Regions from separate parts of the Streptomyces sp. NPDC039430 genome, predicted to be linked through region 3. Evidence: riboswitches for the same ligand, from Rfam matches in the RefSeq annotation. Region 3 holds a riboswitch; each other region holds the start of a gene.
What was found. A riboswitch is a leader RNA that binds a small molecule or an ion and turns the genes downstream of it on or off. The one in region 3 is predicted to bind cobalamin.
Positions count from the first base shown of each region.

Region 1 (7,842 bases), on a different contig from region 3:
CGGCGTCTTGTCGCTCACGTCAGGGAAAACCATGCGGTCATCGTAACGATTCCCGGTCGGCGCTCCGGCATGTGATCTCGTATCCCGGACGGTCCCTATCCGTCAGGCGGACGGTGGGAGATAGACGACGGTCGGCGCGCCGGTGGCGGGGTGCGTGCTGACCTCGGCGGTCACCCCGTAGACGGTGGCGAGCAGTTCGGCGGTGAAGACCTCGTGCGGTGTGCCGGAGGCCACGATCCGGCCTTCCTGCAGGACGTAGACGCGGTCGCAGTAGTACGCGGCGAGGTTCAGATCGTGCAGGGCGAGCAGGTTGGTGGTCCCGGACTCCCTGATCAGGGTGAGGATGTCGAGCTGGTAGCGGATGTCGAGGTGGTTGGTCGGCTCGTCGAGTACGAGCAGGGCGGGCCGCTGGACCAGGGCACGGGCGACCAGCGCGCGCTGGCGTTCGCCGCCGGAGAGGGAGGGGAACGCGCGGTCCGCGAGGCCGGCGATCCCGACGCGGCCGAGTGCGGCTTCCGCGAGGGCGGCGTCGGCGGCGGTGTCGGCCTCCCAGAAGCGTTTGTGCGGGGAGCGGCCCATCGCGACGACCTCGCGGACGGTCAGCTCGAAGTCCGGTTGTCCGTCCTGCGGGACGGTGGCGACGCGGCGTGCCCTGGCCTTGGGGGTCATGGCGAGCAGGTCGTCGCCGTCGAGCAGGGCCCGTCCGTGGCTGGGGCGGAGCGTTCCGTAGACGCAGCGCAGGAGGGTGGTCTTGCCGCTGCCGTTGGGGCCGACGAGTCCGACGGTCTCGCCGGGGGCGGCGGTCAGGTCGGCGCTGTCGACGAGCCGCCGGCCGTCGATGGTGCAGGAGAGTCCTTCGAGCCGGAGTGTCGCCGTCATACGGGGGCTCCTTCGGGGCGGCGGCGCATCAGCCACAGCAGGGCGGGGCCGCCGGTGAGCGCGGTGAGTACGCCGACGGGCACGTCCTGGGGCGCGGCGACGGTACGGGCCGCGAGGTCGGCGACGACGAGGAGGACGGCTCCGCCCAGTGCCGCGACGGGCAGCAGGGCGCGGTGGCCCGCGCCGACGGCCATTCTGGCGGCGTGCGGGACGAGCAGCCCGATGAAGCCGACGGCGCCGCTGGCGGCCACCATCACGCCGGTGACCAGAGAGGCGAGGACGAAGACCGCGGCGCGGAAGCGCGAGGTGTCGAGGCCGAGCGCGGTCGCGCCCTCCTCGCCCGCCAGCAGCAGATCGAGCGGCCGGGCCAGGGCCATGAGGAGGGCGGTGCCGAGGGTGAGGACGACGCCGGGCAGGAGCAGGGTGGACCAGCGGGCGCTGCCGAGGCCGCCGAAGGTCCAGTAGACGGCTTCCTGGAAGTGCTCGGGGCGTGCCGAGACGATCAGGATGAGGGTGGTGAGCGCGGAGAGGATGTACGAGACGGCGACCCCGGCGAGGACGAGCCGGCCGCCGGTCATCGTGGAGCGCCGGCGGGCCAGCCCGTACACCAGCGCCATCGCGAGGAGCGAGCCGGCGAAGGCCGCGGCGGGCATGGCGACGGTGGTGGTGATCCCGCCGCCGACGCCGAGGACCATGACGAGTACGGCGCCGACGGACGCTCCGGAGGAGATGCCGAGGAGGAAGGGGTCGGCGAGCCGGTTGCGTACGAGCGCCTGGAGGACGGTGCCGACGACGGCGAGCCCGGCGCCGACGATCACGCCGAGCAGCACGCGGGGCAGCCGTACGTCGAGCACGATGGTGCGGAAGGGGCTGGGGTCGGCGCCGCCGGTGAGGATGGTGATGACCTGGCCGGGCGGGATGCGTACGGAGCCGAGGGCGAGTCCCGCGAGGACGGCGGTGGCGAGCGCGGCGGCGAGGCAGCCGAGCACGAGGGTGTAGCGCAGCCGCCCGTGGCCGGGCGGGGTGGTCCTGGTCATGGCGGGGCTTACTTGACGGACTCGGGGTGGAGCTGCGCGGCGAGCCGTTCGATGGCGTCGGGCGCGCGTACGCCGAGGACCACGTCCGAGAGCGGCATGACGGCGAACCGCTTGTTCCTGACGGCCGGTACGTCCTTGAGCACGGGGTCCTCCAGCAGTCGCTTCTTCTTCTGGGCGACGGTGGTGGAGCCGTAGTCGTAGATGACGATGACATCGGGCTTGCGGGCGACGACCTGTTCCCAGGTGGCGTCGCCGAAGGACTTGCCGAGGTCGGCGAAGACGTTGCGGCCGCCGGCGCGGGTGATCAGTTCGTTGCCGATGCCCGTGCCGCCCGCGGTGAAGGCGGTCTTGTCGCCGCTGTCGTAGACGAAGACGGAGAGCGGCTCGACGCCCTTGAGCGGGGCGGCGGTGTCGGTGACGGTGGTGCGCGCGGCGGCGATCCACTTCTCGGCGCGGTCGGGGACGCCGAAGGTGCGGCCCGTTTCGCGGACCTCCCGGTAGATGTCGTCGAGGGTCGTCCTGCCGCGGGGGCAGTTCTCCACGTTGAGCCGGGTGTGGATGCCGGCGGACTGGAGGTCGTCGCGGCCGCGGCCGTCCTTGGCGGCGAAGGCGCTGGCGTAGCCGCCGTAGACGAAGTCGGGGTTGGCGGCGAGCAGCCGCTCCTTGGAGGGGTACTCCTTGGCGAGCACCGGGACGCTCTTGTACGCCTTCTCGTAGGCGGGGAGGATCCGGTCGTCCAGCCAGGCGGTGCCGACGAGGGACTTCTCCAGGCCGAGCGCCAGCATCACTTCGGTGACGTGCTGGTTCATGGTGACGACGCGCTTCGGCGGCGCCTGGTAGGTGGTTTTCACGCCGCAGTTGGTGACGGTGTACGGGAAGCCGGGCGCGGTGGCCGCGGCCCGCGCGCCGTCCTTCGCGTCCGTGGTGGCGGCGCCGCCGCAGGCGGTGAGCGGGAGCAGTACGGCGGATATGACGGCGGACGTGAGCGCACGGCGGCGCCGGGACAGCACAGACACGGCAGGGCCTCCTCCGGGGGATTTCCGCGTCCCCTGGCTGGTGGGAGAAGGGCGGCAGGTCAGTTCCTGGCTGCCAAGCTGGGCTTGGTCACAGTGGCGGGACCGCGCCGGATTCGCACCGGCTTCCTGATCCCCACCGCCTCGGTTTCGGCGCTCAGTGTGTCAGACCTGGCGAGCGCCGCGACCGGCGCCTCGGCCGATCCCGGCCTCAGACGATCTCGACGTCCTCTTCCGTGACCTCGCCCTCGACGATGCGGTACGAGCGGAACTGGAACGGGCCCGAGTCGTCGTGGTCGGCGGTGGAGACGAGGACGTAGTGGGCGCCCGGCTCGTTGGCGTACGTGATGTCCGTACGGGACGGATACGCCTCGGTCGCGGTGTGCGAGTGGTAGATGATCACCGGCTCTTCGTCGCGGTCGTCCATCTCCCGGTAGAGCTTGAGCAGATCCGCCGAGTCGAACTCGTAGAAGGTGGGCGAGCGAGCGGCGTTGAGCATGGGGATGAACCGCTCGGCCCGGCCGGTCCCGGCGGGGCCCGCGACCACGCCGCACGCCTCGTCGGGATGGTCGGCGCGCGCGTGCTCGACGATCTTGTCGTGCAGGGCCTGCGTGATGGTGAGCATGGAGAAAATATAAAGGGACGAGTACGGCCCCCGGATCCGGGAGGGAGTTTCCCGGTTTCCAGGGGCCGTCGGGCAGGGGCCGTCGGGGCCTCGGCTTGGTCAGGGCCGTCGGGGCCTCGGCGCGGTTACTCCGCGGAGGCGTACTCCGGGGTGGAGTCGCCCGCCGCGGTCCGCGGGGCGCGGCGCTTGAGGTACTGCCAGCCGATGACGAGACAGACCGCCCAGACCGCCCCCACGTAGAGGGAGACCCGCGCGTCCTTGTCGTACGCGATCAGGCAGGTGACGAGGGCGAGGAAGCCCACCGCGACCCAGCTGAACACCGAACCGCCGGGGGCGGGGAACGACGACGCGGGCAGCAGGCCCGCCCGTACCCCGCGGCGGTAGCGGATATGGCTGATGAGGATCATCATCCAGGTCCAGATACCGGCGGCGGTGGCCACGGATGTCACATAGCCGAAGGCCTTCTCCGGGACGATGTAGTTGAGGACCACACCGATGCCCATGAGGGCGACGGAGACGGTGATGCCGAAGGCCGGGGTCTTGCGGGAGTTGAGCTTGCCGAAGAGCTTCGGCGCCTCGCTGTTGGCGGCGAGGTCGCGCAGCATCCGGCCGGTGGAGTACATGCCCGAGTTGCAGGAGGAGAGCGCGGCGGTCAGTACGACGAAGTTGACGATGCCGGCCGCGAGCGGGATGCCCATCTTCTCGAAGGCGTGGACGAAGGGGCTGGCGCCCGCCGAGAACTCGGTCCACTTGACGACCGCGAGGATGACGGTCAGCGCGCCCACGTAGAAGACGATGATGCGCCAGGGCAGTGTGTTGATCGCCTTGGGGAGGGTCTTCTCCGGGTTCTCGGACTCGCCCGCGGTGACGCCGACCAGCTCGACGGCGAGGTAGGCGAACATGACGCCCTGGAGGGTCATCAGGCTGGAGCCGATGCCGTTGGGGAAGATCCCGTCGTGGGCCCAGAGGTTGGAGGCGCTCGCCGTGTCACCGGCGTCGGAGAAGCCGAGGGTGAGCACGCCGAGACCGATGACGATCATTCCGATGATCGCGGTGACCTTGATCATCGAGAACCAGAACTCGACCTCGCCGAAGATCTTCACCGAGATCAGATTGACGCCGAAGAGCACCACCAGGAAGACCAGCGCGCTGACCCACTGCGGGATCTCGGGGAACCAGAAGTGGATGTAGATGGCCGCGGCGGTCAGTTCCGCCATCCCGGTGACGACCCACATGAGCCAGTACGTCCACCCGGTGGCGAAGCCGAAGAACGGACCGAGGAACTCTCTGGCGTACTCCGCGAAGGAGCCCGAGACCGGCCGGTAGAGGAGCAGCTCGCCGAGCGCCCGCATGATGAAGAAGATCACGACGCCGGCGAGGGCGTACATGAGGATGATGCTGGGTCCGGCCTTGGCGATGTTCGCTCCGGCGCCCATGAAGAGCCCGACGCCGATGGCGCCGCCGATGGCGATCATCTGGACCTGACGGCTGCCGAGTCCGCGCTCGTAGCCCTCTTCCGAGGTGCCGCCGCCGGCCGGTCCTCCGGCGGTCCCGTCGCCGCCGTACTCCTTGTCGACCTGCGCAGAGGTCATGGTCGTGCGCCCTTTCTCCATACAGATCCGCGCCGTTCTCGGCCACGGACCAGTTCCTGATCCCCCCGGATATGGATGGAGTGCCGCCGGCGGTCGGCCGGCCGAAGCACCCCCGGGGACAGGGGTGGCGTCCCCGGGGGGTCGTGCAGATCTATCACGGCGGACCGGGCGGCCAGCGGAGCGCGCTGTGGCACAGGCCACAGGGAGAAGCGGACGAATCGCACCGCGAACCGCAAAGGTCGCCGGAGCGGTGACGGGATCGTTATGCCGAATTGAGCGTCACCTGAGCGTACGGAAGGGGGCTTGCGGGCAACCGGCATATGACACGCGGGGGTCAAGGCATGAGGGTCTCGACGAGCGATTCCTGGAGCGCGCCGAGCCAGAGGTACGCCATCACCATCGGCTTGCGCGGGTCGGAGTCGGGCAGCCGGTACAGCTCGCCGCCCTCGTCCTCGTCGGTGACCTCCAGGCGCGTGCCGATCGTCAGCCGCAGATCGTTGAGGGCGCCGAGCCAGTGCCGGCAGTCGTCGGGGGTCAGCTTGAGTACGGCGGCGCCCCCGCCCTCCACGGCGAGCGCGTCCAGCGTGCGGACGAGCGCGAGGCCGTCCTCGCGCTTGCGGCCGCGCAGATCGTTCTCCGTGAACCGTCTGAACTCCGAGGAGAATTCGCGTAGTTCGTCGTCGTCATCGCCATACGCGTCCGGGAAGAGCCGGGCCAGCGCCGGGTCGGCCGGCGGCTCGCTCGGACCCTCGCTGAAGAGCGAGGCGAGCGGGTCCTCGCCCTGGGCCGGCTCGTCGCCCGGCCCTATCAGCTCCAGCAGCTGTACGGCGAGCGAGCGCAGGATCGAGACCTCGACCTCGTCGAGCGCGACGGCCGCGCCGCCGCCCGGGATCGCCTCGAACTGCCCGGCCATCAGGCGCGGTCCTGCGAGAGGGTGGCCCACAGCCCGAATCCGTGCATCGCCTGTACGTCGCGCTCCATCTCCTCGCGGCTCCCGCTGGAGACGATCGCGCGGCCCTTGTGGTGGACGTCGAGCATCAGCTTGTGCGCCTTGTCCTTCGGATAGCCGAAATAGGTCTGGAAGACGTACGCCACATAACTCATCAGGTTGACCGGGTCGTTGTGCACGATCGTCACCCATGGCACGTCGGGTTCGGGGACGGCGAAAGTCTCCTCGGCCGATTCGGGGCGTTCGATCTCAGTCGGGGCAACACTCACGGTTCGGGACGACCTTCTTCTCTGCGGGGGCGTGCCGGAATTCACAGCCTCACATGACCCATGCTGCCACCCGTCGCGGCGTGTCGCACAAACGGCCACGAGAAATCGTCAAGGTGACGAGTATTGGGTAGCATCGTCGTATGAACACTGCGGATCTGGGTTTGCCGGTGGACGTGCCGTCGACCGCGCTCTTCACTGATCAGTACGAGCTGACGATGCTCCGGGCGGCGCTCCAGGCGGGCACGGCCGACCGGCGCTCGGTCTTCGAGGTCTTCACCCGGCGGCTGCCCGAGGGACGCAGGTACGGGGTCGTGGCCGGCACCGGACGCGTCCTGGACGCCGTGGAGAACTTCCGGTTCGACGCGGATGTGCTGGGTTTCCTCCGGGAGCAGGGGATCGTGGACGCGGCGACGCTCGAATGGCTGGCCTCGTACCGCTTCAGCGGGGACATCTGGGGTTATCCGGAGGGCGAGGTGTACTTCCCCGGCTCGCCGATCCTGCGGGTCGAGGGCTCCTTCGCCGAGTGCGTGCTGCTGGAGACCGTGATCCTGTCGATCCTCAACCATGACTCGGCGATCGCCGCGGCGGCCTCCCGGATGGCGGCGGCGGCGAGCGGGCGCGGACTGATCGAGATGGGCGCGCGCCGGACGCACGAACTGGCCGCGGTCGCCGCCGCGCGCGCCGCGTACGTCGGCGGCTTCGACACCACCTCGGACCTGGCGGCCGGGTTCCGCTACGGCATCCCGACAGTGGGCACCAGCGCGCACGCGTTCACCCTGCTGCACGACAGCGAACGGGACGCCTTCCGGGCCCAGATCGACTCGCTCGGCCGGGGGACGACGCTGCTCGTCGACACGTTCGACGTGGCCGAGGCCGTACGGACGGCCGTGGAGATCGCGGGCCCCGAGCTGGGCGCCGTCCGGATCGACTCCGGCGATCTGCTGCTGGTCGCGCACCGGGTACGGCAGCAGCTGGACGAGCTGGGCGCGGTGAACACCAGGATCGTGGTGACCTCGGACCTGGACGAATACGCGATCGCCTCGCTGGCGGCGGCGCCGGTGGACGCGTACGGCGTCGGCACCCAGCTGGTCACCGGCAGCGGGCATCCGACCTGCTCCATGGTCTACAAGATCGTCGCCCGCGCGGCCTCGGCCGACCCGAAGGCCCCGCTGCACCCCGTGGCGAAGAAGTCGCTGGGCGGCAAGACGTCCATCGGCGGCCGCAAGTGGGCCGCGCGGCGGCGGGACGCCGAGGGGTACGCGGAGGCCGAGGTGGTCGGCACGGGCCCGGTACCGCCGGAGCTGCTGGACCGGCAACTGCTGGTCGAGCTGGTCAAGGGCGGCGAGATCGTCGCGCGCGAGCCGCTGGACGCCGTGCGCGACCGGCATATCGCGGCACGCGCGGGGCTGCCGATGTCGGCGATACAGCTGTCGCGGGGCGAGCCCGTGATCCCGACCGAGTACGTGTGAGACCGGGTG
Region 1 covers NZ_JBVKAK010000001.1:1,016,998-1,024,839, forward strand. Annotated here, with positions in the region: gene ACZ7LS_RS04365 (putative leader peptide) at 1-33, opposite strand, end outside; gene ACZ7LS_RS04370 (ABC transporter ATP-binding protein) at 103-879, opposite strand; gene ACZ7LS_RS04375 (FecCD family ABC transporter permease) at 876-1,916, opposite strand; gene ACZ7LS_RS04380 (ABC transporter substrate-binding protein) at 1,925-2,923, opposite strand; cobalamin riboswitch at 2,973-3,119, opposite strand; gene ACZ7LS_RS04385 (M67 family metallopeptidase) at 3,141-3,554, opposite strand; gene ACZ7LS_RS04390 (amino acid permease) at 3,680-5,146, opposite strand; gene ACZ7LS_RS04395 (DUF2017 domain-containing protein) at 5,481-6,059, opposite strand; gene clpS (ATP-dependent Clp protease adapter ClpS) at 6,059-6,364, opposite strand; gene ACZ7LS_RS04405 (nicotinate phosphoribosyltransferase) at 6,505-7,833, shown strand.
Region 1: it holds a riboswitch for cobalamin, as region 3 does, so the genes downstream of both, ACZ7LS_RS04380 (ABC transporter substrate-binding protein) here and cobN (cobaltochelatase subunit CobN) in region 3, are expected to answer to the same signal.

Region 2 (7,842 bases), on a different contig from region 3:
CGAGCGCAGGTAGTACGTCGTCTTCAGGCCCTTCTTCCAGGCGTACGCGTACATCGAGCTGAGCTTCCCGATGGTCGGCGTCTCCAGGAACAGGTTCAGCGACTGGCTCTGGTCCAGGAACGGCGTACGGGCCGCCGCCATGTCGATCAGGCCGCGCTGCGGGATCTCCCACGCCGTGCGGAACAGCTCCCGCACCTCCGCCGGGATCCAGGTGAAGCCCGCCACCGAGCCGCTGGACTCGCGCAGCGCCTCGCGTGTCTGCGCGTCCCAGACGCCGAGCCGCTTCAGTTCGTCCACCAGGTACGAGTTGACCTGGAGGAACTCCCCGGAGAGCGTCTCGCGCTTGAAGAGGTTGGAGACCTGTGGCTCGATGCACTCGTACACGCCCGCGATCGAGGCGATCGTCGCCGTCGGGGCGATGGCGAGGAGCAGCGAGTTCCGCATGCCGGTCGTGGCGATCCGGGCGCGCAGCGCCTCCCAGCGCTCCGGCCAGTTCAGCTCCACGTCGTAGTGGTCGGGGTGCAGCACCCCGCGCGCGGTGCGCGTCTCGGACCAGGCGGGGAGCGGGCCGTCGCGCTCGGCGAGCGCGCAGGACGCCTCGTACGCGGCGAGCATGATCCGCTCGGCGATCTTCGTGGAGAGTGCGGCGGCCTCGGCGGAGTCGAAGGGCAGCCGCTTCTTGAAGAAGACGTCCTGGAGGCCCATCGCGCCCAGGCCCACCGGGCGCCACCTCGCGTTGGAGTTACCGGCCTGCTCGGTCGGGTAGAAGTTGATGTCCACGACCCGGTCGAGGAAGGTCACGGCCGTGCGGACGGTCTCGTCGAGCCGCTCCCAGTCGATGTCCCCCGACTCCAGCACGAACGCACCGAGGTTGATGGAGCCGAGGTTGCAGACGGCCGTCTCCCCGTCGTCCGTCACCTCCAGGATCTCCGTGCAGAGATTGGACGAGTGGACGACGCGGCCGGGCTCGGCGGTCTGGTTCGCCGTACGGTTCGAGGCGTCCTTGAAGGTCATCCAGCCGTTGCCCGTCTGGGCGAGGGTACGCATCATCCGGCCGTACAGCTCCCGGGCCGGGACGGTCCTGCGCGCCAGTCCCGCGGCCTCCGCCTCGCGGTAGCGGGTGTCGAACGCGTCGCCCCACAGGTCGACCAGGTCCGGCACGTCGGCGGGGGAGAAGAGGGACCAGTCGCCGTCCGACTCGACCCGGCGCATGAACTCGTCCGGGATCCAGTGCGCGAGATTCAGATTGTGCGTACGGCGGGCGTCCTCGCCGGTGTTGTCGCGCAGCTCCAGGAACTCCTCCAGGTCCGCGTGCCAGGTCTCCAGGTACACGCAGGCCGCGCCCTTGCGCCGGCCGCCCTGGTTGACGGCCGCGACCGAGGAGTCGAGGGTGCGCAGGAACGGGACGATGCCGTTGGAGTGCCCGTTGGTGCCCCGGATCAGCGAACCGCGCGAGCGGATACGGGAGTACGAGAGCCCGATGCCGCCCGCGTGCTTCGAGAGCCGCGCCACCTGGTGGTACCGGTCGTAGATCGAGTCCAGCTCGTCCAGCGGGGAGTCCAGCAGATAGCAGGAGGACATCTGGGGGTGGCGCGTACCGGAGTTGAAGAGGGTGGGGGAGGAGGGGAGGTAGTCCAGCCGGCTCATCAGCCGGTAGAGCGCGGCGACCTCGTCGAGCGCGCGGGCGCTGTCGTCCTCGGCGAGTCCCGCGGCGACGCGCAGCATGAAGTGCTGCGGGGTCTCGATGACCTGGCGGGTGATCGGGTGGCGGAGCAGATAGCGGCTGTAGAGGGTCCGCAGCCCGAAGTAGCCGAAGCGGTCGTCGGCGTCCTGGTCGACGAGCGCGTCGAGGAAGTCGGCGTGCAGCGTGACGAAGCCGGCCGTACGGTCCGCGATCAGGCCCTCGCGGTGGCCGGTGGCGACGGACGCGGAGAACGCCACGGCGCCCTGGCCCGCGGCCTCGTCGGCGATGGTGCGGGTCAGCAGCCTGGCCGCGAGCCGGGAGTAGGCGGGGTCCTCCGAGATCAGCCCCGCGGCCGCCTCGGTGGCGAGCGCGCGCAGCTCGGCCTCGTCCGACCGGGCGTTGCGGCCGCGCAGCGCGGCGGCGGCGACTCTTCCGGGGTCGGTGTCGGGCAGATCGGCGGTCAGGTCCGTCAGGGTCCGCAGCAGTGCGGACCCGGGTCCGTCGGCCGCCCGCGCGGCGGCCTCGGAGATGCCTGAAGCCGGATCGGCTGGCGCGATGGTCACGTGGTGCTCTCCCTCGCTCGGCTCTGGGCCGTCGGGGAGGGGAGCGGGCTTGTTCTCGCGGTACGGGGCGTACGGCCCGGATGCGGGCAGCACGGCGTACGGCGCCCACCGGCCCATCCACGAGGCCCGGACGTCTCGGCGTCCGATTCGGTCGAAGCGGACGCACTGTCGGCAGGTGTTCGGACTCGTGGGTATGGCAAAGCACACCACATCACACCGTTGCGGGACAGTTCCGGATTCGCACCGGATTCCCCTGCGTGACAGCGAGGTCGAGCATACATGTGGGGGCTGGCTCGGGTGCCACCCCCCAGATGTTGTGTCGTGCGTCATTCCGTCCGGGCCCGCGGCGGACAGCGAAAGGCCGCCGGATCCCCCTCGTACCAAGGGATCCGGCGGCCCGTCGCGCCGTACGGCCGTCCGTCAGTGGCCTCCGGGGGCGCCCGAGGTCGCCGCGGGGAGTTCGGCCTTCACGCCCGGATCGCCCGCGTCCGCCGTGTAGTCGGAGGGGCTCGTCTCGTCCGTGCCCTCCGGCGCCTTGGCCGCGCGCAGGGCGAAGGTGAGCACCACCGTCACCACCAGGTTGAGCACGAACGCGGTGAGGCCGATGTAGCCGATCTCGCCCAGGCCCGGGATCTCCTTGGACGAGCCGCCGAAGTGCGCCTGGGTCGGGCTGGCCACGCCGTACGCCGCCGCCGTGCCGTAGATCATGCCGACCGCCCAGCCCGCGAGCAGCGCCCAGCGGTGGAACCAGCGGGTGAACAGGCCGCCGACCAGCGCCGGCATCGTCTGGAGGATCCAGATCCCGCCCAGCAGCTGGAAGTTGATCGCGACCGTCTTGTCCATGGTCAGGACGAAGGCCAGCGCGCCCACCTTCACCAGCAGGGAGACCAGCTTCGAGACCTTGGTCTCCTGCGCGGGCGTGGCGTCCGGCCTGATGAAGTCCTTGTAGATGTTGCGGGTGAAGAGGTTCGCCGCGGCGATCGACATGATCGCGGCCGGCACCAGCGCGCCGATGCCGATGGCCGCGAAGGCCACCCCCGCGAACCAGTCGGGGAACATCGTCTCGAAGAGCTGCGGGATCGCCAGCTGTCCGTTGTCCACCTTGATCCCGGCGGCGATCGCCATGAAGCCGAGCAGCGCCAGCAGACCCAGCATCAGCGAGTACAGCGGCAGGATCGTGGTGTTGCGCCGGATCACCTCACGGCTGCGGCTGGAGAGCGTCGCCGTGATGGAGTGCGGATACATGAAGAGCGCGAGCGCGGAACCGAGCGCCAGCGTGGCGTAGCCCCACTGCCCGGCCTCGCCCGGCGCGAGCGAGCCGCGTGGCTGGCCGGTCGCCGGGTTGGTCTGCGCGAAGGCGTCGCCCGCCTTGGCGAAGATGTCGTCGAACCCGCCCAGTTTGATGGGGATGTAGATGATCGCCACGACGATCACGATGTAGATCAGCGTGTCCTTGACGAAGGCGATCAGCGCGGGCGCGCGCAGCCCCGACGAGTAGGTGTACGCGGCGAGCACACCGAAGGCGATCAGCAGCGGCAGGTCCTTGATGAACCAGTGGGTGTTCTCACCGCCGCCGACGCCCATCACGTCCAGCACGGCCTGGATGCCGACGAGTTGGAGCGCGATGTACGGCATCGTGGCGAGGATGCCGGTGACGGCGACCGCCAGCGACAGGCCCTTCGAGCCGAACCGGCCCCGTACGAAGTCGGAGGTGGTGACGTAGCCGTGCTTGTGCGACACCGACCAGAGCCGGGGCAGGAAGGTGAAGATCAGCGGGTAGACGAGGATCGTGTACGGCACGGCGAAGAAGCCGGCCGCGCCCGCCGCGTAGATCGCCGCCGGTACGGCCACGAACGTGTAAGCCGTATAGAGGTCGCCGCCGAGCAGGAACCAGGTGACCCAGGTGCCGAACGACCGGCCGCCCAGGCCCCATTCGTCGAGGCTGTTCTCGTTGGCGGCCTTGCGCCAGCGGGCCGCCAGGAACCCCATGACCGTGACGGCCACGAAGAAGAAGATGAAGACGGCGAGTGCCACGCCGTTCACGCCGTCCTTCATGCCGGCGCACCTCCCTTGCGGGAGCGCTGGTCACGCTTCCACAGCTGGTAGGCCGTCATCGTGAGCACCGCCGAGACCGGGACCCAGAGCATCTGGTACCAGTAGAAGAAGGGGATGCCGATGAAGGTCGGCTCGATCTTCGCGTAGGACCCGACCCACAGCATCGCCACGAAGGGCGCCAGGAGACAGAGGGCGATGATCACCCGCGCAGGGGTGACCGTGGGGGGTCGTTTCTCCTCCGGAACTTCTGACACCGCGGCTCCGTCCCTCGATGATCGCCTGTGGTAATGAGCAGGAAATCTAAGCGAAGGCGCTGGTCAGCGTCACCCCTTGGCAGCAACTCGTTACGGCAACGGTATGCGGACAGGGGCGGTGCCGGAGGGCGCGCCGCCCCGGCGCGTGCCGGGGGCGGCGCGTGCTGTCCGTGCGCGGCCGTGCTGTCCGTGCGCGGCGCGCGCTGTCGGTGGTGGACGGGCCGTGCTGTCAGTGGGCCGGGCGCTTCAGCCTGGCCACGAACTTGTAGCGGTCGCCCCGGTAGACGGACCGCACCCACTCCACCGGCTCGCCGGCCGCGTCCAGGGAGTGCCGCGAGAGCATCAGCATCGGCAGCCCGACATCCGTACCGAGCAGTCCCGCCTCGCGCGGGGTGGCCAGCGAGGTCTCGATGGTCTCCTCGGCCTCGGCGAGATGGACGTCGTACACCTCCGCCAACGCCGTGTAGAGGGATGTGTACTTGACGAGCGAGCGGCGCAGCGCGGGGAAGCGTTTGGCCGAAAGGTGGGTGGTCTCGATGGCCATCGGCTCGCCGCTGGCCAGCCGCAGCCGTTCGATGCGCAGCACGCGCCCGCCGGTGGTGATGTCCAGCAGCCCGGCCAGGGTGTCGTCGGCGGTGACGTAGCCGATGTCCAGCAACTGCGAGGTCGGCTCCAGGCCCTGGGCCCGCATGTCCTCGGTGTACGAGGTGAGCTGGAGCGCCTGCGAGACCTTGGGCTTGGCGACGAACGTGCCCTTGCCCTGGATGCGTTCGAGCCGGCCCTCGACCACCAGCTCCTGGAGCGCCTGGCGCACGGTGGTGCGTGAGGTGTCGAACTCGGCGGCGAGCGTACGCTCCGGAGGCACCGGCGTACCCGGCGGCAGCGTCTCCGTCATATCGAGCAAGTGGCGCTTCAGCCGGTAGTACTTGGGCACGCGCGCCGTGCGGGTGACGGGTCCGCCCTCGGTCTCCGTGCCGCCCCCGTCCGTGGCCATGGCCTGCCTTCCCGACTCCTGTGCTGCTGCCGTCACCGGCTCCTCCGTCTGTCGCGGCTCACATGGTGGCACGGTCCGGCCACGGGTCGTCGCCCTGCCTCAGGTGTCGGTCCGATAACGGACACGACTGCCCTTCTTATACACCCTTGACACCCCTAAAGGTCTAGGCCAAGCTCCCCGTACTGGTCTAAACCATTAAAGACCAGGTCCCAGCCCCAGCAGTACTCGTCGTAAGTCTTCGCGGTCTTCGCGGTGGGCAGGGGTTGCAGCATCCCTGAGGAGGGTGGCGTGAAGCGCAAGCTCATCGCGGCGGTCGGCGTCGCGGGCATGATGGTCGGACTTGCCGCGTGTGGTTCGGATGAAGGCACGGCGTCCAAGGATCCCAAGGACCGTAAGGAGACGCTGACCGTCTGGCTCATGTCGGACGCGCAGAGCACCTGGCCGGAGCTGGTCAAGGATGTCAACGCGCAGTTCAAGGCGAAGTATCCGAACGTGACGGTCAAGGTCCAGTACCAGCAGTGGGCGGACAAGGCCAAGAAGCTCGACGCGGCGCTGGCCGGTGACAAGTACCCCGACGTCGTCGAGCTCGGCAACACCGAGACCATGACGTACATCCTCAACGGTGCGCTCGGCGAGATCGACCCGAAGAAGTACGAGAACTCGGACACCTGGATCAAGGGTCTGAAGGACACCTGCGCCTTCGAGGGCAAGCAGTACTGCGTGCCTTACTACGCCGGTGCGCGCGTGGCCATTTACAACAAGGACATGTTCAAGGCCGGCACCGGCTCGGACCAGCTGCCCACCACCGAGGCCGAGCTGGCCACGGCGCTCGACAAGGTCGGCGCCAAGTACGGCAAGGACAAGGCGTTCTCGCCGCTCTACCTGCCGGGCCGTTACTGGTACGCCGCCATGTCCTACGTCGCGGCGTACGGCGGTCGGATAGCCGAGTACGACGAGGGCGCGAAGGAGTGGAAGGCCACCCTCTCCACCCCGGAGGCCCAGAAGGGCATCCAGCACTTCGTCGACCTGGTGAAGAAGTACAACCACGGCGACAAGACCAAGGACGAGCAGGACCACGCCAACGTCATGGCCAACGAGAAGACCGCGCTTCTCTACGGCAACGGCTGGGAGGCCGGCAGCGTCGTCGACTCCGCCACCAACGGCAACCCGAAGCTGAAGGACAAGATCGGCACGGCCGGTATGCCCGGCCCCGACGGCAAGGCCCTGCCGTCCTTCATCGGCGGCTCCGACCTCGCCACCATCTCCAAGTCCAAGGTCCAGGACCTCGGCGAGGAGTGGATCGCGGCCTTCACCAGCGGCAAGTCGCAGGAGGTCCTCGCCTCCAAGAACATCCTGCCGAACAACACCAAGCAGCTGGAGCCGCTGAAGGCGAAGCCGGAGACCGCGCCGATCGCCAACGCCGTCCCGGACGCGTGGTTCACCCCGATCGCCCCCGGCTGGACCGCCATCGAGAAGAAGGAAACCCTTGAGGTGATGCTGCTCGACATCATCAAGGGCACGTCGGTGGCCGACGCCACGAAGGCGGCCGACGCGGAGATCAACCAGCTGATCAACGAGGAGTCCTGAGTCCCACGAGCCCATGAGCCCCCGGCTCATGTGTCTCCGACTCTGTTGATCGCCTACGGGGGGTGGCAGGCCCGCGAGGGCTCCGCCGCCCCCCGTCCTCCGGTACCAGGTCCGAACGGAAGGCCCGCACAGTGAGTGCCGCCGACATGAAAGCAGCCGACCCTCCGGTAGCCGTCGCACGCGTCGCCGAGAGATCCGGCTCCCAGCCGCCCGCGGGCGGGCAGCGCAAGCGGCGCAAGGCCGGCGCGCTGCTGCCGTATCTCCTGATAGCTCCCGCGTTCGTCGCGATCGCCGCCGTCTTCGTCTGGCCGCTCATCAAGACGATCCTCATGTCCTTCCAGGACGTCGGCCGCCGTGAGCTGTGGACCGGGGAGGCCGCCCCGTGGGTGGGCTTCGAGCAGTTCACCAACATCCTCGGCGACGGCGAGTTCTGGGCCGTCGTCTGGCGGACCCTCATCTTCATGGTCGCCTGTGTGGTCGCCACGATGGGTCTCGGACTCGGTATCTCCATGCTGATGCAGCGCATGGACACCTGGGTACGGCTGCTGCTCACCGCGGCGCTGGTGGCCGCCTGGTCGATGCCGCTGCTGGTGGCGACGTCCATCTTCCGCTGGTTCGCCGACTCCGACTACGGCGTCCTGAACATGGTGCTGACCAAGTACCTCGGGATCGACGCCCAGGGCCACAACTGGTTCCTCGACCCCA
Region 2 covers NZ_JBVKAK010000002.1:672,170-680,011, forward strand. Annotated here, with positions in the region: gene ACZ7LS_RS08060 (ribonucleoside-diphosphate reductase subunit alpha) at 1-2,247, opposite strand, end outside; cobalamin riboswitch at 2,401-2,528, opposite strand; gene mctP (monocarboxylate uptake permease MctP) at 2,668-4,302, opposite strand; gene ACZ7LS_RS08070 (DUF3311 domain-containing protein) at 4,299-4,556, opposite strand; gene ACZ7LS_RS08075 (GntR family transcriptional regulator) at 4,786-5,550, opposite strand; gene ACZ7LS_RS08080 (sugar ABC transporter substrate-binding protein) at 5,839-7,137, shown strand; gene ACZ7LS_RS08085 (carbohydrate ABC transporter permease) at 7,269-7,842, shown strand, end outside.
Region 2: it holds a riboswitch for cobalamin, as region 3 does, so the genes downstream of both, ACZ7LS_RS08060 (ribonucleoside-diphosphate reductase subunit alpha) here and cobN (cobaltochelatase subunit CobN) in region 3, are expected to answer to the same signal.

Region 3 (7,842 bases):
ATGAGTGAACCGACCCCGCTCCCGAAGCCGGCCCCGGCCCATGTGCTGATCCTCGGCGGTACGACCGAGTCGCGCCGGCTCGCCGAGCGCCTGCACGGCCGGGCCCCTCTCCGTGTCACCAGCTCCCTCGCCGGCCGGGTCGCCCGGCCCGTGCCGCCGCCAGGAGACGTACGGATCGGCGGGTTCGGGGGCGCGGAGGGGCTGGCGCGCTGGCTGCGCGAGCACCGCGTGGACGCGCTCATCGACGCCACCCATCCCTTCGCCGACACCATCAGCCGCAACGCGGCACATGCCGCCCGGCTCACCCATGTTCCCCTCCTCTCCCTGCGCCGCCCCTCGTGGGTGCCGGTCGCCGGTGACGACTGGCATACGGCCGGCTCCCTGGCGGAGGCCGCCGGGAAGCTGGCCGCGCTGCGGTGCGCGCGAGTCTTCCTCACCACCGGGCGGATGGGGCTCGCCGCCTTCGAGCACCTCGACGCGGTGTGGTTCCTCGTACGGTCCGTGGACGCCCCGGAACCTCCGTGCCCGGCCCGTACGGAAGTGCTCCTGGACCGGGGGCCGTTCACCCTCGACGGCGAGCGGGAGATCCTGCGCCGCCATCGCATCGACGTCGTGGTGACGAAGGACAGCGGCGGCGCCGCCACCGCGCCCAAGCTCACGGCCGCCCGCGAGGCGGGGATACCGGTCGTGGTCGTCCGGCGGCCGGCCGTCCCCGAGGGGGTGGTCCCGGTGGCCACCGTCGAGGGCGCGGTGGAGTGGCTGGCTCAGCTTCCCGGGTTTCCGGGGCTGACCGTGCCCCCAGGGCTTTCCGGGCTCTCCGGGTAGCGGCGCGGCGTCCACACCACCGTCTCGTCCCCGTCCTCGCCCCGCCGCGCGGTCACCGTCCGCGACGAGCCGACCAGCAGGATCGTCCGCATGTCGACCTGCGCCGGATCGAGATCGGCCAGCCGCACGATCCGTACGCTCTCCTCCGGCCCGCCCACATCCCGGCCGAGGACGACGGGGGTGTCGGGCGCGCGGTGTTCCAGGAGGAGTTCGCGGGCCTTGCCGACCTGCCAGGTCCGGCTGGCGGAACCGGGGTTGTAGAGCGCCAGCACCAGATCCGCGCCCGCCGCCGCGTGCAGCCGTTCCGCGATGACCTCCCACGGCTTGAGCCGGTCGGAGAGCGAGAGCACGGCGTAGTCGTGGCCGAGCGGCGCGCCGACCCGGGCCGCGGCGGCGTTGGCCGCCGTCACCCCCGGGAGTACGCGTACGGGCACATCCCGGTACGGATCGGCGGACGCGGCCTCCAGTACGGCCGTGGCCATCGCGAAGACCCCCGGGTCGCCGCCGGAGACCACGGCCACGCGCCGGCCCCGCCGGGCGAGGTCGAGGGCGAACTCCGCGCGCTCCGACTCCACCTTGTTGTCGGAGCCGTGGCGCCGCTGGCCGGGGCGGACCGGAACACGGTCCAGATAGGTGGTGTAGCCGACGAGATCCTGGGCGGCGGCGAGCGCGCCGCGCGTCTCGGGCGTGAGCCACAGCGGCCCGGCCGGGCCCGTCCCCACGACCACCACGTCACCCGTCGCCTCGCCGGTGACCGCGCCGGTCGCCCCGCCGGTGAACGCGCCGGTGACAGCGCCGGTGACGGCGCCGGTCGCCCCGCCGGCCGTTTGACCGCTCGCCTCGCCGGAGGTGCGTTCAGCCGGTTCCTCGGCCGACCCCGCTGCCGCACGCGCGGCGACGCGGCTCGGCAGCACCGCCACCGAGAAGTACGGGACCGATTCCGGGTCCGTGTCGGCCAGCGCCCCGGTGCGTTCACCGCTCATCGTGGCGCGCTCGACGTACCGCGCGTCGGCCAGCCGGCCCGCCCGCTCGACCGCCCGCCGTACGGCCGGGAACGTACGGCCGAGCTTCATCACCACCGCCGAGTCCGCCGAGGCCAGCCGGGCCGTCAGCTCCTCCTCCGGCAGCGTGCCCGGCAGGACCGTCAGCACCTCCTCGCCCTCGACGAGCGGGGTACCGAGCCGCGCCGCCGCCGCGCTCACGGACGTCACACCGGGGATGACCTCGGTCGGATAGCGGGCGGCCAGCCGCTTGTGCATATGCATGTACGAGCCGTAGAAGAGCGGATCGCCCTCCGCGAGCACCGCGACCGTCCGCCCGGCGTCCAGATGGGCGGCGAGCCGGGCGGCCGACTCGGCGTAGAACTCGTCCATCGCGCCCTGGTAGCCGCCGGGGTGGTCGGTGGTCCCGGTCGTGACCGGGTAGACCAGCGGCTCCTCGATGTGATCGGCGCGCAGATGCTCGGCGGCTATGGACCGGGCTATGGACCGGCCGTGGCGGGCGCTGTGATACGCGATCACATCGGCCTCGGCGATGACCCGTACGGCCCGTACGGTCATCAGGGACGGGTCTCCCGGCCCCAGACCGACCCCGTACAGCCGGCCCACGGACGTGCCCGCGTTCGTGCCCGCGTCCGGCCGGACGTCCGTGCCCGCGTCCGCCCGGACGTCCGTGCCCGCGTCCGTGCCCGCCCGGCGTCCCGTGTCCGCCGCCCGGACGTCCGCGCCCTGCTCGTCGGTGATGCTCCGGGCGCTCATTCTTCCTCGCTCGCGATCGCGTTGACGGCCGCGGCGGCGAGGGCACTGCCGCCACGCCGTCCCCGTACGACCAGGTGTTCCAGGCCGGAGTGGTGTCCGGCGAGCGCGTCCTTGGACTCGGCCGCGCCGATGAAACCGACCGGCACTCCGATGACCGCCGCCGGGCGCGGGGCGCCGTCCTCGATCATCTCCAGCAGCCGGAAGAGGGCGGTCGGCGCGTTGCCGACGGCCACCACCGCGCCTTCCATCCGGTCCCGCCACAGCTCCAGCGCGGCGGCGCTGCGTGTCGTTCCCAGCTCGGCGGCGAGCGCGGGCACCGACGGATCGGAGAGGGTGCAGACGACCTCGTTGTCCGCGGGCAGCCGTTTGCGGGTGACCCCGCTGGCGACCATCGCCACATCGCACAGCACGGGCGCGCCCGCGCGCAGCGCCTCGCGGGCGCGGACCACCACACCGGGGCTGAAGGCGAGGTCGCGGACCAGGTCGACCATGCCGCAGGCGTGGATCATCCGCACCGCGACCTGGGAGACCTCGGCCGGCAGCCCGGTGAGGTCCGCCTCGGCGCGGATCGTGGCGAAGGACTGGCGGTATATCGCCGCGCCGTCCTTCTCGTACTCGAACCCTGTGGGCACTGTGGACACCGTGGTCTTCTCGCTCATCTCGTCGAACTCGTCGAACTCGTCGAACTCGTCAAAGGGGTTGTGCGTGCCGCCGCAACCGCGTCGGCGAGTTCCGGTCCTGTGGTGGGGGACTTCGGGGTGGTGTCCGGGGCGTCTCCCTGTACGGAGATGTCGTAACGGCCTTCGCCCGTCGCGACCACATCCACCCACCGGCCCCGCGGATGGCCGCAGCGGCGTGCGCACCCCGACCAGTAGACGGGCAGGCCGCCCGAGCCGTGGGACACGGCCGCCGCCGCGTCGGACCGTACGTCCGCCAGCGCCTTCGCGCAGCCGGGCCGGCCGGTGCAGGCGCCGACGCCGTGCCAGGGGGAGCCTGGGCCGGTGATCAGCCCGGCCGTACGGAGCCGGTCCAGGGCGGAGCCGGCCGCTGCCGGAGCCACCCCCGGCACGATCACTCCGCGCCACGGGGTCACGCGCAGCGGTCCGTTCGCCGCCGCCGCGAGCAGCCGCCACTGCGCCACGGTCAGCCGGCCGAGGCGGGCGTGGACGGAGAGGGCCATGGTCCCGTCGGGCGACGGTACGAGGCCAGGAACGGGACCTGGAACGGGACCGGACGCAGGGCTCGGAACGGGACGAGGAGCAGGGCTCGGAACGTGATCCGGAACGGGGTCCGGAATGGGAAGCTCCTCTTCCGAGCCCGAGCCCGAGCCCGAGCCCGAGCCCGAGCCCGGACCCGGGTGGTTCGGCCCCGCACCCGCCGCCTCCGCCCCCGTCACGTACTCCGTCCCGATCCCGGCGTCCCCCAGCCCCGCCCGTACCGCCGCCTCCAGCCCCCGGCCGTACTCGGCGGGCAATTCCCGTACCCGCCACGCCCCCGAGCCACTCGCCTCCGCGACCGTGAGAAACGTCTCCGCCGCCAACAGGGCCGCGCGCGGTGCGTCCTCGGGGGTCACGCGCAAGCCCGACCTGTTTGCCCCGATACGTACGACAACCGACTCGTCCCCGCGTGCGAGCAACGTCACATCGGCGCCGAGGGCCGCCACATCACCGCGTCCGTCGTCCAGCGCGAAGAGGAACCGCCCGGAGAGCGCCGCCGCCCGCGCGCTCGCGCACAGCAGCCCGTCCAGCTCACGCGCCCACAACTGGACGTCGGCGGACGGGAGTTCGTCGAGCCCGGCCAGCGGTGACGCCACGATGTTCCGTACCCGCTCGTGGGTCTCCGAGGGCAGCAGCCCGGCCTCGTGCAGCAGCCCGGCGAGTTCCGCGCCGCGGTTCCCGCCCACGTCGTCCAGGCCGCGCAGTTGCACATTGCCGCGGGAGGTGAGGTCCAGATGTCCGTCGCCCAGCCGCTCCGCCGCGTCCGCCAGTACCTCCGCCTGACGGACCGTCAAAAGTCCGGCGGGCAGCCGCAACCGGGCCAGCCGGCCGTCGTCCGCGGTGTGCAGCCGCAGCGCGCCGGGGCAGGCGTCGCCGCGCTCCCGCAGAGGGGCCCGTACGGACTCCTGCGAGGACTCCCGTACGGCGGCCCGCGGGGGCGCTTCGTCCCGGTTCACGGGTGTTGGCGAGGTGGGCGGCATGGCGGCGAGCATACCCACGCGCCCACGCCCGCTCCCGTCCCGCCGCCGGGCCGCCTCTCCGGCCACCACGGCCGGCCACGGCGCCGCTCGCCACCCAGCCATCGCCCGGTCACCCGCCCGGTCGCCATCCAGCCATCACCCAGCCACCGTCCGGCCACCGCCCGGCCCGCTCCCGCCCCTGTCGGGCCCGTATCAGCCTCGTATCGGCCTCCTACCGGCCCGCGTTCCAGGCACCCTCCCCCGCCCGTGACCTCAGCACTTACTATGCAGACGACGGGTCTGCCCAGGCCCGTCAACGCCAGCGACGGCGTCTTGGGGAGGAAGCCCGGTGCGAACCCGGCGCGGTCCCGCCACTGTGAGTCCGGCAGCAGCCGGGCGAGCCAGGAACTCCCGCCGTCCTCCACACCTCGCCCGGGGCGCGGACCCCGAGGAAGGCCAGACGCCGCATGCTTCTGCTCCTGTCGACGTCCGACACCGATCTGCTGAGCGCCCGCGCGGCGAACGCGGCGGGCGGGCCCGTCCCGTACCGCTTCGCCAACCCCGCCCGGCTCGCGCTCGACGAACTGCCCGCGCTGCTCGACGGCGCCGACCTCGTGGTCGTACGGCTCCTCGGCGGGCTGCGCGCCTGGCAGGACGGGATCGACCTGCTGCTCGCGGGCGACCGGCCCGTCGTGGTCCTCACCGGTGAACAGGCCCCCGACGCCCAGCTGATGGAGGCGTCGACCGTCCCCATCGGTATCGCGGCCGAGGCGCACGCCTATCTCGCGCACGGCGGTCCGGCCAACCTGGACCAGCTCGCGCGGTTCCTCTCCGACACGGTCCTGCTCACCGGCCACGGCTTCGAGCCGCCCGCCGCCGCGCCCACCTGGGGCCGGGTGCCCCGTCCGGTACGGGCCACCGCGCCGGGCGCCGACCGGCCGACGGTCGCCGTGCTCTACTACCGCGCGCACCACCTCAGCGGGAACACCGCCTTCGTGGACACGCTGTGCGAGGCCGTCGAGGCCGCCGACGCCCGCGCCCTCCCGCTCTACGTCTCCTCCCTGCGCGCGCCCGAGGCCGAGCTGCTGGTGGCCCTGCGCGAGGCCGACGCCATCGTCACGACCGTGCTCGCGGCCGGCGGCACCAAACCCGCCGAGGCGTCGGCGGGCGGGGACGACGAGGCATGGGACGCGGGGGCGCTCGCCGCGCTCGACGTACCGATCCTCCAGGCCCTCTGCCTCACCGGCAGCCGCGCCGCCTGGGAAGAGAGCGACGAGGGGCTGTCCCCGCTGGACGCCGCCTCGCAGGTCGCGGTGCCGGAGTTCGACGGCCGCCTGATCACCGTCCCGTTCTCCTTCAAGGAGCTGGACCCGGACGGTCTGCCGGTCTACGTCGCCGACCCCGAGCGGGCCGCCCGCGTGGCCGGGATCGCCGTACGCCACGCCAGGCTGCGGTATGTCACGAACGCCGAGAAGCGCGTCGCGCTGGTCCTCTCCGCGTACCCCACCAAGCACTCCCGTATCGGCAACGCCGTCGGTCTCGACACCCCCGCCAGCGCGGTGTCCCTGCTGCGCCGGCTGGACGAGGAGGGCTACGACTTCGGTTCCGAGCCCGTCCCCGGGCTGGCGTCCGGCGACGGCGACGAGCTGATCTACGCCCTCATCGAGGCCGGCGGCCATGACCAGGAGTGGCTGACCGAGGAGCAGCTCGCCCGTAACCCGGTCCGTATCCCGGCCGCCGACTACCGGCGGTGGTACGGCCAACTCCCCGCCGAGCTGCGCGAGTCGGTGGAGCGGCACTGGGGGCCGCCGCCCGGTGAGATGTTCCTCGACCGCAGCCGCGTCGGCGCGGGCGGGGACCCGGACGGCGACATCGTGCTCGCCGCCCTGCGGCGCGGCAATCTGCTGATCCTCATCCAGCCGCCGCGCGGCTTCGGCGAGAACCCCATCGCGATCTACCACGACCCCGATCTGCCGCCCTCGCACCACTACTTGGCGGCCTACCGCTGGATCCAGGCCGCCCGCGAGGACGGCGGCTTCGGCGCCGACGCGATGATCCACCTCGGCAAGCACGGCAATCTGGAGTGGCTGCCCGGCAAGAACGCGGGAATGTCGGCGGCCTGCGCCCCCGACGCCGCGCTCGGCGACCTGCCGCTGATCTACCCGTTCCTGGTCAACGACCCGGGCGAGGGCACGCAGGCCAAGCGGCGCGTGCACGCCACGCTCGTGGACCATCTCGTACCGCCGATGGCGCGCGCCGAGTCGTACGGCGACATCGCGCGCCTTGAGCAGCTGCTCGACGAGTACGCGGCGATCTCGTCCATGGACCCGGCGAAGCTGCCCGCGATCCGCGCCCAGATCTGGACCCTGATCCAGGCGGCGAAGCTCGACCACGACCTCGGGCTCGAAGACCGGCCGGACGACGACGGGTTCGACGACTTCCTGCTCCATGTCGACGGCTGGCTCTGCGAGGTCAAGGACGCGCAGATCCGCGACGGTCTGCATGTGCTCGGCGGCGCGCCGGCCGGCGAGGCGCGCGTCAACCTGGTCCTGGCGATCCTGCGCGCCCGGCAGATCTGGGGCGGTACGGCCTCCCTGCCCGGTCTGCGCGAGGCCCTCGGGCTCGACGAGTCGGCCGCGACCCGTACCGACGCCGACGCGGCGGAGGAGCGGGCCCGCGCGCTCGTCCAGGCGATGGAGGACGCGGACTGGGACCCGGCGGCGGTGGAGGGCGTCGCCGAGGGCCTCCCGGCGGGGGTCGCGGCGATCCTCGACTTCGCGGCGCGCGAGGTCGTACCGCGGCTCGCGGGCACCATCGACGAGATCGAGCATGTGGTGCACGCGCTGAGCGGCGGGTTCGTACCGGCGGGCCCGTCCGGGTCCCCGCTGCGCGGCCTGGTCAACGTCCTGCCGACCGGCCGCAACTTCTACTCCGTCGACCCCAAGGCCGTACCGAGCAGGCTCGCCTGGGAGACCGGCCAGGCACTCGCCGACTCCCTCCTCACCCGCTACCGCACCGACAACGGCGACTGGCCGACCTCCGTCGGGCTGTCCCTCTGGGGTACGAGCGCCATGCGCACCTCGG
Region 3 covers NZ_JBVKAK010000021.1:36,645-44,486, forward strand. Annotated here, with positions in the region: gene ACZ7LS_RS33210 (cobalt-precorrin-6A reductase) at 1-825, shown strand; gene ACZ7LS_RS33215 (precorrin-2 C(20)-methyltransferase) at 765-2,582, opposite strand; gene ACZ7LS_RS33220 (precorrin-8X methylmutase) at 2,579-3,241, opposite strand; gene cobG (precorrin-3B synthase) at 3,238-4,779, opposite strand; cobalamin riboswitch at 5,037-5,188, shown strand; gene cobN (cobaltochelatase subunit CobN) at 5,226-7,842, shown strand, end outside.

Region 4 (7,842 bases), on a different contig from region 3:
AGCCGGCGCTTGATGTCGTCGGGGGCCGTGAAGTACTCGTCGACCGCCTCGGGATCGAAGATGCGGTTGGCGAAACTGCTGTCGTCGGCGGGGCTGTAGCCGTAGCGGGAGAAGACCGCGCAGACCTCGGCGCCCGGGAAGCGGCGGTGCAGATACGCCACGTTCTCCGCGGCGCTCTGGCCGGCGCCGACCACGATGAAGCGCGTGGGGTCCGCGCCCTCCAGGCCGTCCACCTTCGCGAGGAGGTCGGAGTTGTGCCAGACCCGCTCGGTCCGCTCGATCCCCTCCGGCAGGAGGGGGCGCAGCCCCGTGCCGATGACGAGGTTGCGGGCACGGTGGACGACCGTCTCCGTGCCCGAACGGGCCGTCACATCGAGGTACTCCACGACTCCGTCGCGTATGACGGGGGCGACGGCGACGACCTCATGGCCGTAGGAGACCATGTCGTCGACCTTCGCCGCGGCCCACTCGAAGTAGTCGTGGAACTCGACGCGGAGCGGGAAGAGGTTCTTGTGGTTGACGAAGTCGATCAGCCGGCCCTTGCTCTGCAGGTACCGCAGGAACGTGTACTCGCTGGACGGGTTGCGCAGCGTCACCAGGTCCTTGAGGAAGGACACCTGCATCGTCGCGTCGTCGATCAGCATGCCGCGGTGCCAGCCGAAGCTCGGCTGGCTCTCGAAGAAGTGAGCAGTGACCGCCTCCTGCCTGCCGACGCTCGCGTTGTGCTCGCTGAGCGCGATCGCCATGGCCACATTGGACGGCCCGAAGCCGATTCCTATGAGGTCGTGGATCAGAGGTGCGTCGCCAGGAAGAACCTGTGACATGTCACTCCCATCGTGCGGGACAGCCGCCTGTCAGGCGTGGGTGAGAAGAAACGAAGACGCCGAGCCCGCCGAGGACACCGGCCAGTCGAACTTAGGTAAAGCTAACCTGACCTAGCTCGACCTGTCGACCGGACGAATCGGGCAAGCGGCCCACCTCGGCGTCGAACGGGCCTGGAAACGGCGCCCGTTGCATCCTTAGGTAAGGCTTGCTTTACTTACTGCGATCATTCGCTCTTCTGAGGAGGAACCCCATGCGGGTCGTCATGTTCGGTTACCAGACCTGGGGACATCGCACGCTGCGAGCACTCCTGGACTCCGAGCACGACGTGGTGACGGTCGTGACGCATCCCAAGAGCGAGCACGCCTACGAGAAGATCTGGAGCGACTCGGTCGCCGACCTGGCCGAGGAGCACGGCGTCCCCGTCATCATCCGCAACAGGCCGGACGACGAGGAGCTGTTCCAGCGGCTCAAGGAAGCCGGCCCGGACATCATCGTGGCCAACAACTGGCGCACATGGATCCCGCCGCGGATCTACGGCCTTCCCCGCTTCGGCACACTGAACATCCACGACTCGCTCCTGCCGAAGTACGCCGGCTTCTCGCCGCTGATCTGGGCCCTCATCAACGGGGAGACCGAAGTCGGCGTCACGGCCCACATGATGGACGAGGTGCTCGACGCGGGCGACATCGTGGACCAGCGCGCGGTGCCGGTGGAGCCCACCGACACCGCCACCGACCTGTTCCACAAGACGGTCGGCCTCATCGCCCCCGTGACGGTCGGCGCCCTGGACCGGATCGCCTCCGGGCAGACCGAGTTCACCCAGCAGGACCGCTCCCGGGCCACCTTCTTCCACAAGCGGGCCGAGGAGGACATCCGGATCAACTGGGACTGGCCGGCCGACGTCCTGGAGCGGCTGGTCCGCGCCCAGTCCGCGCCGTACCCGAGCGCCTTCACCTTCCACAGGGGCAAGCGTCTGGAGGTGCTGACCGCGGTCGTTTCGGAGGGCCGCTACGGAGGCACGCCCGGCCGCGTCTTCTACCGCGAGGGCGAGGGCGTGGTGATCGTCGCCGGCGCGGACGCCCGCACCGGACGGAACCACGGCCTGGCCATCACCCGCGTACGGACGGAGGACGGCCGCGAGCTGCCCGCGACCGAGTACTTCACCTCCATGGGCGGCTACCTCACCAGCCGTCCCTGAGGACCGGCCCCTGGCGACGCGGATCCCGCGTCCCACGTCACGTTCCGGAATGTGAGCGGTGGTGCGCGAGAAACGGTCCGCCCTCCAGGGTGGACCGTGCAGCTGGTTCGCCCTGTCCGCCAGGCAGGCGCGTCGTAAGAGGGAACCCGGTGGGAATCCGGGACTGCCCCGCAGCGGTGAGCGGGAACGACCGCCGTCATACGCACTGGATCCGACCGTGGATCTGGGAAGCGACGGCCAGTAGGAATCTGCCCCGGCAGACGTGCCCGCGAGTCCGAAGACCTGCCCGTTGCCCGTACGTGACCGATCGCGTGCGGATATCCCGGTGACCTCGTGGGCGGGTCGGCGTACATCACCAGACGGAAGGCCGCGCCGACGCGCGCGCCGGGTCCGTCCGGTTCGTCACCCCTTCGCGTTCGCGTCCCGTCTCCGGGAGTTCAGGAATCTTCTCGCGAAGGAGATTTCCGTGACAGCGAAGTCCGCGGCAGCACGGGCCACCGTGTGCGGCTACCCCCGCCAGGGCCGGAACCGTGAACTGAAGAAGGCCATCGAGGGCTACTGGAAGGGCCGCGTCACCGCCGACGCCCTCCAGGAGACGGCCAAGGACCTGCGCCGTTCGCACTGGCGGCAGTTGGCCGACGCCGGCATCAGCGAGGTGCCGACAGGTGACTTCTCGTACTACGACCACGTCCTGGACACCAGTGTCATGGTCGGCGCCGTCCCCCAGCGGCACCGCGCGGCCGTCGAAGCAGGCGCGCTCGACGGCTACTTCGCGATGGCGCGCGGCAACCAGGACGTGGCCCCCCTTGAGATGACCAAGTGGTTCGACACCAACTACCACTATCTGGTCCCCGAGTTGGGGCCGGACACGGTCTTCGCGGCCGACTCCGCCAAGCAGGTCGCCGAGCTGGGGGAAGCCCTCGCGCTGGGACTGGCCGCCCGCCCGGTGCTGGTCGGCCCGGTCACGTATCTCCTGCTGGCCAAGCCGGCCCCGGGGGTGGCCGCCGATTTCGAACCACTCACCCTCCTGGACCGGCTGCTGCCCGTCTACGCCGAGGTGCTCGCCGCACTGCGCGCCGCCGGCGCCGAGTGGGTCCAGCTCGACGAGCCCGCCCTGGCCCAGGACCGCACGCCCGCCGAGCTGAACGCCGCCGCCCGTGCGTACCGCGACCTCGGCGGTGCGGCCGACCGGCCGAAACTGCTCGTCGCCTCCTACTTCGACCGGCTCGGCGAGGCCCTTCCCGTCCTGGCGAAGGCACCGGTGATCTTGTCGAGGTGTCGCAGCACCTCGGAGGGCGGGAGGCCGAGGTCGGCCGGCGTGGCGGTGGCGGTGCGCGGGCGCCCCATCGCGGCTGCCGCGGCGATGCCGCTGCCCATCACATCGCCCACCACGAGCGCGGTCCTGTCCTCCGCGAGGGGGATGACATCGAACCAGTCGCCGCCCACCTCGTTGGCGGCCACCGCGGGTTGGCAGCGCGTGGCCACCTCCAGGCTCTCGGGCGGCGCCGGCCGCGGCAACAGGCTGCGCTGGAGTGTCACCGCCGTGTCGCGGACGCTCTCGTACAGGCGCGCGTTGTCGAGGGACACCGCGGTCCGGCCCGCCAGGTCACCGGCCAGGATCGAGTCGTCCGCCGTGAACGGGAGCGCGTTGGGACCGCGCGTCAGGCTCAGCACTCCCGATGGCTCGCCCTGGGCGGTCAGCGGAATCGCGAGATATGACTGGATGCCGCTCCCGGCCAGGCAGCGGCCGCTCCGGCGTCACGGGCGATGCGCGCCAGATCTCCTTCGTCCACGTGCGCCACCATGACCGGGTGACCGGTCCGCAGGCACTGGGTGACCAGCCGGTCGGCGTCGTAGCGGACCAGCTCGTCGGCGGTGCCGACGGCGGGTGCCACCTCTGTGGGGCAGGCGGCCTTCACCGCGAGGGGGCGCACGACCACCGGGCCGCTGTCGAGTGCCGCGGGCCGGCGATGGCCCGGGGTGGAGTCGAGTACGTCCACCACCGCGATGTCGCTGAGTCCGGGCACCAGGACATCGGCCGGCTCCCGGGCCGTCTGTGTGATGTCCAGCGTGGTTCCGATACGGGCGGAGCCCTCGGCGCTCAGGGCCAGGCGCCGGCGTGCCTGGGCCGCCGCTGTGATCGCGGCCGGCCACCAGGTCCGCGCACCGGTCGTCGGCCAGCAGCCGTGCCGCGTGCCGTCCCAGCGCTTCCCGCGCGGAGTAGCCGAAGAGCTCCTCGGCCCGTGCGCCCCAGAGGATGATCCGCCCGGCTCTGCCGAGCGCCACCACCGCGACACCGAGGGCGTCCAGCACCCCGCTCGGCCACTCCGGGAAAGGGCCGGAGAAGTCGCCGGCGCCACCGGCGTCGCGGGGTCCCGTCCCACCCATCCCGGTCGCTCCTTCCACCCGCCGGTGCGGGGCGCTTCCGGCGCGGGCCCCGGAGCCGCGGCGCCGGAATGATCCCCGTGCCCTTCCGGTGCTTCCATGGTCTCCCGAGACGGTCGGCGACGCACCGTACCGGCCGGGGCCGCGTGGTCACGTTCCGTGGTGCGCTGTCGGGGGCGTACACCACATCAGGCCCGGTGCTGATTTCTCAGCACCGGGCCTGACCTGCTGTGTTTCATCCGCCGGGGCGATGGGCCGGCAATCCGCCGCCCCGTCGAACCGGGCTCGTTGGTTACGCCGGGTCGATACGGGAGATGCTGCCGCCGATGCCGAGCACATACAGCTCGCCGTCGCCGTCCTGCACGAACGAGATGGTCTCGCCGCCGTTGACTCCGAGGTCGCTCTCGCCGGTCACCTTGCCGTTCTCCATCCGCAGAGCGCGGACCGTGCCGTCGCAGTAGTCGGCGAACAGATACTGTCCCTTGAGCTCCGGGATCGCGTCGCCCCGGTAGACGTAACCGCCGGTCACCGAGCAGCCCAGCCCGTTACGGTCGTACTCGTGGATCGGCGGCACGTGGTTCGCGGGCTCCGTCCCGCCCCGGAAGGGGTGGTTGCCCTCCATCGAGGACCAGCCGTAGTTCTCGCCGCCCTCGCTGTCCGCCGGGGCCCAGTCGATCTCCTCCCAGGCGCTCTGGCCGACGTCGGCGATCAGCAGGTCGCCCTTGTCCGCGTCGAAGGAGAACCGCCACGGGTTGCGCAGCCCGTACGCCCAGATCTCGCCCTTGGCGTTCGGGTCGTCCACGAACGGGTTGTCCGCCGGGATCGCGTACGGCTCGCCGCCGCGCGGGTCGATCCGCAGGAGCTTGCCGAGCAGCGTGTCGAGCTTCTGCCCGTTGCCGTGCGGATCGCCGCCCGAACCGCCGTCGCCGAACGCGATGTAGAGATAGCCGTCGGGGCCGAACTTGATGTCGCCGCCGTTGTGGTTGGCGTACGGCTGCGTCTGGGTGAGGACCGTGCGCCGGGTGTTCGGCTGGAGCTTGCCGCGCCGTACGGCGAACTCGTCCACGGTGCTGGTGCCTTCGAGGTCGGTGAACGAGATGTAGAAGTGCGCGAACTTCTTGTCGAACGCGATGCCCAGCAGGCCGCGTTCGCCGTCGGTGGTGGTCTCGCCCGATATGTCGAGGACGGGGGCGCCGAGCCCCTGATCGCCCAGGACCCTTACGGTGCCCGCGCGTTCGGCTATCCAGACCGTGCCACCGGGCCCGGCGGCGCCGGCGATGGGATTCTGGGCTGTGGCCACTTTCGTGAGCGCCACTTCGGCCGCCGCCTGACGCGGGGCCGCGGGCTCGTCGGCGGACGCCGTGGTGAAGGCGAGGGAAGCGACGAGGCAGATGGAGCCGATGACCGCCGAGCTTCTGGTGCGGATTTTCACCGTGACCCTCCTGGTCGGCGAATGGGGGGAACCCGGCTGCTTTGGGCAGTTGTCAGGGGCGTCGCCCGTGCCAGCACGCAACCTGGGTGGGGGGATTGTGTGCTACTGGCTACGGATGAGGATACAGGGACAGGACGGCTTGGCCTAGACCAATACCCAGCCCCTGCGCCTCCGTTCACCTTTCCGCCCCGCTTCCTGTTTCCGCTTCCCGTTTCCGCTCGCGGTCACGTCCGTCGCCACCACGTCCCTCGGCGCATGCCCGGGACGCGCTCACCCAGGCCAAGCCCACCCGGGCGGCGAAACGCACGGCCGGATATTGATTCGAGAGTCAGCAATTACGCGACCTCTATTGACTCTCGAATCAGTAGCGACCTACCGTTCGGAACCAGCCAGGCACGGCTCCCCCCGCCGCCCCGTCGCGCCGTCCACCGAATCCCCAGTCGCCCTTGAGGAGCACGACCATGGGTCATCCGGTCACCCACACCACCAGAAGCCGCCTCGATACGGAACGCGCGCACTTCCGGATAGGCGGCGCGTGGCAGGCTCCCTGCGGCGGGCCCGGCGGCCCGTACACCGTCGTGACCGATCCCACCGGCCGCGGCGCGGTGGGCCAGGTGCCGGACGGGACGCCGGAGGATGTGTCCCGCGCGGTGGCCGCGGCCCGCGCCGCGTTCCCGGCCTGGGCGGCGGCGGATGTCGCCACCCGCCGGGCGCTGCTCACCGCGGTCGCGACAGGAATCCGGGAACGCGAGGCGGACTTCGCCGAGGTGATCGGCGCGGAGATGGGCGCCCCGCTCGACAACGCCCTCCACGCGCAGACGCGTCTCGCGGCCGAGGTGTTCCGTTCCTACGCCGACATCCTGGCCGGCCACACGTGGGAGGAACGCATCGGGTCCTCCCAGGTCGTACGGGAACCGGTGGGCGTCGTCGCCGCCATCACACCGTGGAACTACCCCCTCTACCTCGCCGCGGCCAAGGTCGCGGCGGCGCTGGCCGCGGGCTGCACGGTCGTCCTCAAGCCGAGCTGCGACGCCCCGCTGAACGCCTTCCTGCTGGCCGAGGTCTTCGCCGACGCGTGCCCCGCCGTCGGCGCGCCCGGCGGGGTGTTCAACCTCATCACGGGCTCGGGCGCGGTGGTCGGCGATGCCCTCGCCTCCCATCCCGACGTCGACGCGGTCTCGTTCACCGGCTCCACCGCGGCGGGCCGCTCCGTCGCGGCGGCCGCCGCCAAAACCGTCAAGCGGGTGGGTCTGGAGCTGGGCGGGAAGTCCGCCCGGGTGATCCTCGCCGACGAGCGGGACGGCCGGACGGTCAAGGATCTGGACCGGGCCATACGGGTGGCGCTCGCCGACGCCTTCTTCAACTCCGGGCAGACGTGCACCGCGTGCACCCGCGTACTGCTGCCCGACGCGGTGTACGACGAGGCGGTCGCGCTCGCCGCGGCGGAGGCCGGCCGCCGGCGGCTCGGCGATCCGGCCGCGGCCGGGGACCACCTCGGTCCCGTCGCCACGGCCAGGCAGTACGCCAGTGTGCTGTCCCATATCGAGCGGGGGGTGGCGGAGGGCGCCCGTCTGGTCGCCGGCGGCAGCGCTCCGCGGGACCGGATTCCCGACGGCCTGGACGCGGGCCACTGGGTCCTCCCCACGGTCTTCGCCGACGTCACCGGCGACATGACGATCGCCAGGGAAGAGATCTTCGGCCCGGTGGTGTGCCTCATGCGCTACCGGGACGAGCAGGAGGCCGTCCGGATCGCCAACGACTCGATCTACGGACTCGCGGGAGCGGTGTGGTGTGCCGATCCGCTCCGCGCGGAGCGGATCGCCCGGCGGATCCGGGCCGGGCTCGTCACCGTGAACAACGGCGAGTTCAACGTCCTCGCCCCCACCGGCGGATACAAACAATCCGGAATCGGCCGGGAACTGGGCGTACACGGCCTCCTCGAATATATGGAAACGAAAACAATCCAATGGTGACAGAACGGCCCCGGATGAGGTGGGATGGG
Region 4 covers NZ_JBVKAK010000008.1:206,370-214,211, forward strand. Annotated here, with positions in the region: gene ACZ7LS_RS21390 (lysine N(6)-hydroxylase/L-ornithine N(5)-oxygenase family protein) at 1-824, opposite strand, end outside; gene ACZ7LS_RS21395 (methionyl-tRNA formyltransferase) at 1,076-2,023, shown strand; cobalamin riboswitch at 2,110-2,327, shown strand; partial or broken gene ACZ7LS_RS21400 (5-methyltetrahydropteroyltriglutamate--homocysteine S-methyltransferase) at 2,490-3,287, shown strand; gene ACZ7LS_RS21405 (PP2C family protein-serine/threonine phosphatase) at 3,236-3,763, opposite strand; gene ACZ7LS_RS21410 (PAS domain S-box protein) at 3,782-4,411, opposite strand; gene ACZ7LS_RS21415 (PQQ-dependent sugar dehydrogenase) at 4,701-5,840, opposite strand; gene ACZ7LS_RS21420 (aldehyde dehydrogenase family protein) at 6,302-7,813, shown strand.
Region 4: it holds a riboswitch for cobalamin, as region 3 does, so the genes downstream of both, ACZ7LS_RS21400 (5-methyltetrahydropteroyltriglutamate--homocysteine S-methyltransferase) here and cobN (cobaltochelatase subunit CobN) in region 3, are expected to answer to the same signal.